DNA from 2 places in the Thalassobacterium maritimum genome. Region 1 is predicted to be linked to the other one. Evidence: riboswitches for the same ligand, from Rfam matches in the RefSeq annotation. Region 1 holds a riboswitch; the other holds the start of a gene.
What was found. Region 1 has a riboswitch for thiamine pyrophosphate ahead of QEH52_RS10650 (TonB-dependent receptor). Riboswitches for the same ligand answer to the same signal wherever they lie in the genome.
Positions count from the first base shown of each region.

Region 2: another riboswitch for thiamine pyrophosphate. It lies ahead of thiC (phosphomethylpyrimidine synthase ThiC); the one in region 1 lies ahead of QEH52_RS10650 (TonB-dependent receptor).

Region 1 is NZ_JARXHW010000022.1:34,136-37,397, reverse strand. It holds gene QEH52_RS10650 (TonB-dependent receptor) at 25-2,124, opposite strand; TPP riboswitch at 2,191-2,304, opposite strand; gene QEH52_RS10645 (DUF779 domain-containing protein) at 2,450-2,797, opposite strand; gene QEH52_RS10640 (aldehyde dehydrogenase family protein) at 2,800-3,262, opposite strand, start outside.
Region 2 is NZ_JARXHW010000009.1:5,667-8,928, forward strand. It holds gene nspC (carboxynorspermidine decarboxylase) at 1-628, opposite strand, end outside; gene QEH52_RS05585 (nucleoside deaminase) at 696-1,244, opposite strand; TPP riboswitch at 1,489-1,603, shown strand; gene thiC (phosphomethylpyrimidine synthase ThiC) at 1,669-3,262, shown strand, end outside.

The sequences.
Region 1 (3,262 bases):
GGGGCTTGGTGATTATTTGAGGGTTTACCAGTTGTAGTTTGCGGTCACCCCGAATACGCGCGGATTGGCGGGCGACTCGTAGCGTTCATCGTTGTCATCGTATGTATTATCAAAGAAGAATACTCGCTCTTCATATTCTTCATCCAGTAAGTTTTTGGCCCAGACTGTGAAGGTCCAGTTCTTATAGCGGTAGCCAATTGTAGCATTAACGACTGCAAACGCATTACGCTTTTCTGTATGGCTGTTCGATTCATAATATTCGTCGCTGCCTACTAGTTCAATACTTCCGAATAAGGCTTCAGCTGAATTGTAATCTAAGCGAGCGCTATATGTGAAGTGAGGAGCATTTGCCACATCGCGCGAACTGACACTAACTCCTCCAGCGTTATATGTACTGCGCTCTGCCTCAAGTAGACCTAAAGTAGTACTCAAACTCCAATTCTCAGCGAAATACCAAGTTGCGTCACCTTCGAGTCCCCAATGCTTGGCAGTGTCTCCATTCGTTGTTACGTAATCAAAGAAGCTACCGGCTCCCTCCGAATCTCGGAACTGAGGGTCTTCGCGATATATATAGAAGAGAGTTACACTGGTGTCGACGGCGTTGTCGAAGAGACGAGCACGTAGTCCCGTTTCAACTGTCCAGAGTGTTTCGTTTTCGTATGTAATATTTGTTAAGCCCGTGAAGTTTGGTGTGCTGGCTCCACCTGCCTTGTATCCACGGCCTAGAGCAATATGAGCTTGCATGGCTTGCGATAAATCGTGCTCAAGTGTGATGTTTCCACCCCAAAGTGTTTCAGAGCTATCAAGCTCGTAATCAAAGGGGACTACGGGGGCCCACATGGCGTCAGGACCTATGCCATCTGCTGCAACTTCAACTGAGTAATGCTCGACGCGTAATTGAAGCGTGAGACGTGTAGTATTATTAAACTCATGAGTAGCTTGTCCGAAGAGTGCGAGTGTTTCAGAATTAAAGTCAGTGTTCCAAAGATACCCACTAGTTGTCCATGCGGCATTAGAGTCTTCGTTCAGGGATTGTCCGTAAACGCCAATTGTCCAGCGGTCGATCATGCCTAGGGCATTTGTCTGTGCCTTGGAATTTAGGCTGATTTCTTGGCTAAATACATTTCGAGAGCGGTCTAAGCTTAAAAAATCAGTGTATACGTAGAGTGGGTCCGTTGGGTTTGACCAGTCGCCGTCGTAGCTATAGGTGGAATTTGTTTTGGTGAAACTAGTGACGCCAATAATGTCAATTTCATCAAGGCCACTCCATCTCGTACGAAGGCTGGTGCCCATGCTCTCCTGTTCGTCGCGGCCTGGCTCGTCAGAGTATACTTGAGTGCGGTCGTTCGTAAGCGAGAATTCATCGAAGCCGTTGTCAGCATTTGCATAGAAGAAATTTGTGTCGAATTGCCAATCTTGATTGGCGAGCCAGCGGACTTTTAGACGTGTTGTCAGTTCGTCACGTCCGTTGCTGTCGTCTTTGTTTAGAAATTTATTCTCGCGAAAGCCATCTTGTTCCAATTGATGCACGGAAAGACGGAAAGTCAGTTGTTCGGGATTTGATTCGATGATTGGACCGCCCACAGCGATGCCGCCTGAACGAAGATTGTCATTCCCGACAGTGGCTTCGACTTGGCCTGTCCAATAGGAAGTGGGCTCGTTGCTGACTATACGAACGACGCCCCCCGCTGCATTGGCACCGAAAGCACCAGCTTGTGGGCCGCGTAGCACCTCAACTTGTTGCACGTCGAAAAGATTACCAACCGTGCCGACGCCTGTTAAGTCTAGGTCGTCAATTAAGAAACGCACTGAAGAATCAGGGGTCTCGCCTTCATACTGTGAGTTTTCGCCGATACCACGGATCTGAATATAACGAGGGCGGGAACTGCCGCCGGTCCAAGTTAGATTGGGGATGGCATTGATCACATCCTCGAAGTGCTGAACGCCATTATTTTCGAGAGCGGCTTGGTCGAGGACGGTGACGCTGGCAGTGGTGTTCTGGATGTCAGACTCCCAGAGTTCGCCAGTCACGACGGTGGTGGGCAGCATTTGGATGTCGTTTTCTTGTGCGAAAGCGACGCTGCTGATACTTATTAGCGCGATGGCGCTGATGTGTTGTTTCATGTTGGATCTCAATGTTAGTGTTGTTGAGATCCGGCCTTGGGCGATTGAAGGTGAACCGCCGAAAGGAGGGCGATCCATTCCTTTTCCTACGCCGGTGTCAACCGGATCAGGTTCAAAGGGATCGCTTACGCCATATTCGAAAGCATCTCAGACCATGTCAGGTCACCCCTAAGGAAGGTCGCTAGACAAACGGGCCTCGCGCATCCTTGTCAAGAGCTACCTTTTTCACCTACTGGGCTGCAACAGGAGACAACGGCTCTCGCCGTCGTTCTACATCGGAGGGATGCGTTTTTGAGCGGAATTATTAAATGCAGGCCCGAGGGGTTTACTTTGCAGGGGCATCTTTTGTTAGGAGTTCCGAGCGCATTAGAAAGCGTACGCCGAGTGGGATCTCTAAAGAGAAACTGGCGCCTCGGCCTGCTGTGACATCGATGGTAATTGCGGAGTTTTTATAATATTTATATGTGTCGGCGGCGATGTAAAAGGGACATGCTTCGATGTTGCCTATTTGTAGATCGCGTGAACCTAGTATGAAATCGCCTTCGGCGAAGCACATGGGCGCGGAGCCGTCGCAGCAGCCACCGCTTAGATGGAACATCAGTGGTCCGTGCGTTACTTTGAGCTGACGCACGATCTCTGCAGCGGCTTTTGTAATCTGAACTTGTTCAGGCATTCTTAGAAAAAACCGAGGGCGTCTTTGCTGTAGGAAGTCAGTACGTTCTTCGTGTGACGGTAGTGGTTGAGCATCATTTTATGATTTTCGCGTCCAATTCCAGATTTTTTATAACCACCAAAGGAGGCATGGGCGGGGTAATCGTGGTAGCAGTTACACCAGACTCGGCCTGCTTGGATGCCCCGTGAGAATTTTTGCATTTGGTGCACATCGCGCGTCCATACTCCAGCACCCAGGCCGTAAAGGGTGTCGTTGGCAATTTGCAGTGCTTCGTCTTCATCTTTAAAGGTCGTGACGCTGACCACAGGACCGAAGATCTCTTCTTGGAAGATACGCATATTGTTCGTTCCTTTAAAGACCGTAGGTTGTATGTAGTGGCCGGATGCATACGAAGGATTCTCAAAAGCCGCTCCACCTAGCAGCACTTCAGCACCTTCTTTTTTACCAATATCGATGTAGCTGAGG
Region 2 (3,262 bases), on a different contig from region 1:
CCGCGGTGTGCTCCAGTGCGTCGGCATCTTGTTCACACAGCGCGTGGAAGTGGAGTCCATCCAGATTGGAGAGTAGGTCCTTGGGGAGCGTTTCGAGCGCGCGATCAAGGGCGGCGCGCGTGGTGCCCAGTCGCGACGAAGGTGCGCAGGGATCGTAGAGCTCAGTCTCCACTTCAGAGTATTCCGGGTTGACGCGTAGACCCAATTCCGGGCGTCGCTGGCCTTCCAGCGCGCTGAGGCCTTTGGCCAGTTGTCCCGCAGAGTTGAAAACCAGGCTGTGAGCGAAGCGGCTGAGCTTTTGAATTTCCTCCGGCTTATAGGCGGCCGAGTAGACATGCACTTCGGGGCCAAAAGATTCCTGCGCAAGTAAGGCTTCATGTAGGCCACTGGAAGTGGTGCCGCTCAAATATTTGCGAATCAGTGGAAAGGTGCTAAAGCAGGCAAAGCCTTTGAGGGCCAGTAGCACCTTGGCGCCGGAGCGCTCAGAGACGGATTGCAGGAGCTGGCAGTTCTTCTCCAGTTGATCCAGATGCACGACATAGCCCGGCGAGGGAGCCTCGTCGAAAGGAATGGAAGCCAGCGCTGCGAGACTGGACTCGCTTAATGGAGGAGTGGGATCTTGAGCCATAGCTTGAGAATCTGAGTGTTTTCGCTCCGATGACCAAGATTTGATTTTGAGATTTTTAGATCGAAGATTATTGATTGCCAAGGATCGATCGTAGCACGGGGTCTTCTCCCCAGTACTTTGCGTGGATGGCAATGCCTTCGGCTTCCATTAGAGGCCCATAGACCTGAACTCCCGGCTCGGTGCGTTGGAAAATTTCCCGGATTGCGAGAGGACTTTCCGGCAGCGGGTTCTTGGCGGCAGCGGGATAGATCTGGCGAATCACCTCAGTGAGTTTAGAAGAAGTGGTGCCATAGACTACCTTACGGATGCCTGCCCAGCGTATCGCTCCGCAGCACATAATGCAGGGCTCCGTGCTGGCGTAGAGGGTGCTGGCCGCCAGTGTCGCGCGATCGAATTGTCGCGTGGCCTGACTGATCAGTCCGGTTTCCGCGTGCTGAGTGACGTCCTGCAGGGTGTAGACCGCATTCTCAAATTCAAAGATGATTTCTCCGTCTTTGACGAGTAGTGCACTAAAGGGGTGGTTGCCATGTTCGACCGCACGCTCAGCGAGTGCATAGGCATAGCTCATTAATTCGCGGTCGGCGGTAGTGGTGGCAGGATCGTCTGGTAGAGCCATAATTTGTTTCGCTGTTGTGTCGCTGTTAGCGCCCCTTCCGGAGATGGTTTGGGTGCTTTCACTATGTCCAATCGTCAGAGCAAGCAGCGTGCTGCTGAGTATCATTAGAATTTTATGCATGCAGGACCCCTAGCAACCGCCATGCCGTATCGCTGGGATGGGCACACTGTTTGGGGGCACGTCATCGCGCACTTAATGCGATTTTTTAATTTGCATTCGGTGGAGGATGTATTACGCGTGGAGGTCTTAGATATAGGAGAGCTCCAGGCGTGGAGCTGAGATTTGGGTGCGCTCCACCCGTAGATCCTTTGAACCTGATGCGTGTTAACACCGCCGTAGGGATTATCGAGTCGAATGGACCTCTGGGGCTGTTGGGCGGGATTTTTTCGAGGCAGTGTGAGGCGGATCGTGACTCACTTAAATTATGCCAGAAAATTCCATTAACGAAACTACTTCGAGCCATACCTTGTTCCCGAATTCCGAGCGTGTTTATATCACTGGCTCGCGTCCTGACCTGAAGGTGCCCATGCGTGAGATTAAACTCTCGCCAACAATTCTACCGAATGGCGCTGGCGAATTGCCCAATGATCCGGTGCGCGTCTATGATACTGCGGGCCCATGGGGCGACGCCAGCTACCATGGTGATGTGACTCAGGGCCTGCCGCGCATGCGGGAGGCGTGGATTCGGGAGCGCGGCGACGTGGAGGAATATGAGGGCCGCGAGGTGAAACCGCAGGATGATGGCTATCTCTCTGAGGTGCATAAGGCGGGGGCTCGTATGAAGGATGGCCAACGCAAGTTGATCGAATTCGACAATACGCGCCACCGTCCGATTCGCGCCAAGGCAGGCAAGGTGGTGACTCAACTGCAATATGCACGTGCGGGCATCATCACGCCGGAGATGGAGTTTATCGCGATCCGTGAAAATATGAAACTGCAGGCGGCGAAGCAGGGTGCCGAAATTTCAGCATCTGCGGATCAAAATTCGCTGAATATCCAGCATCCCGGGCAAAGCTTTGGCGCTTCGATTCCCGACGAGATTACGCCGGAGTTCGTGCGCTCCGAAGTGGCCCGCGGCCGCGCGATCATTCCTTGTAATGTGAATCACCCCGAGCTGGAGCCGATGATTATTGGCCGGAATTTCCTGGTAAAAATTAATACCAACATTGGTAACTCCGCTGTGGCTTCGTCGATCGAAGAGGAAGTTGAAAAGATGCGCTGGTCGGTGAAGTGGGGCGGCGATACACTGATGGACCTTTCCACGGGTAAGAACATTCACCAGACGCGGGAATGGATCTTGCGCAATTGCCCGGTGCCAGTCGGCACGGTCCCGATTTATCAAGCGCTGGAAAAGGTCAACGGTAAGGCCGAAGACCTGACTTGGGAAATTTTCCGCGATACTTTGATCGAGCAAGCCGAGCAAGGGGTGGATTACTTTACGATTCACGCGGCCGTGCTGCTTCCGTTTGTGCCGATGACTGCGAAGCGTATGACGGGCATCGTGAGTCGCGGTGGTTCGATCATGGCGAAGTGGTGCCTCTCGCACCATAAAGAAAATTTCCTTTATACTCACTGGGATGATATTTGCGAAATCATGGCCGCCTATGATGTCTCCTTTTCGATCGGCGACGGTTTGCGTCCAGGCTCCATTGCAGATGCAAATGATGAGGCGCAATTTGCCGAACTGAAAACTCAGGGTGAGCTCACCCGACGCGCTTGGAAATTCGGAGTGCAAGTCATGAACGAAGGTCCCGGGCACGTGCCGATGCACATGATCGAGGAAAACATGAAGAAGCAGATCGAGTGGTGCGATGAAGCACCGTTCTATACACTTGGACCACTCACGACAGATATTGCGCCGGGCTACGACCACATCACCAGCGGCATCGGTGCCGCCATGATTGGTTGGTATGGTTGCGCGATGCTTTGCTACGTGACTCCCAAGGAGCACCTCGGCCTGCCCAACAAGGACGATGTGCGCGAGGGAGTGATCACCTATAAGATCGCCGCGCATGCCG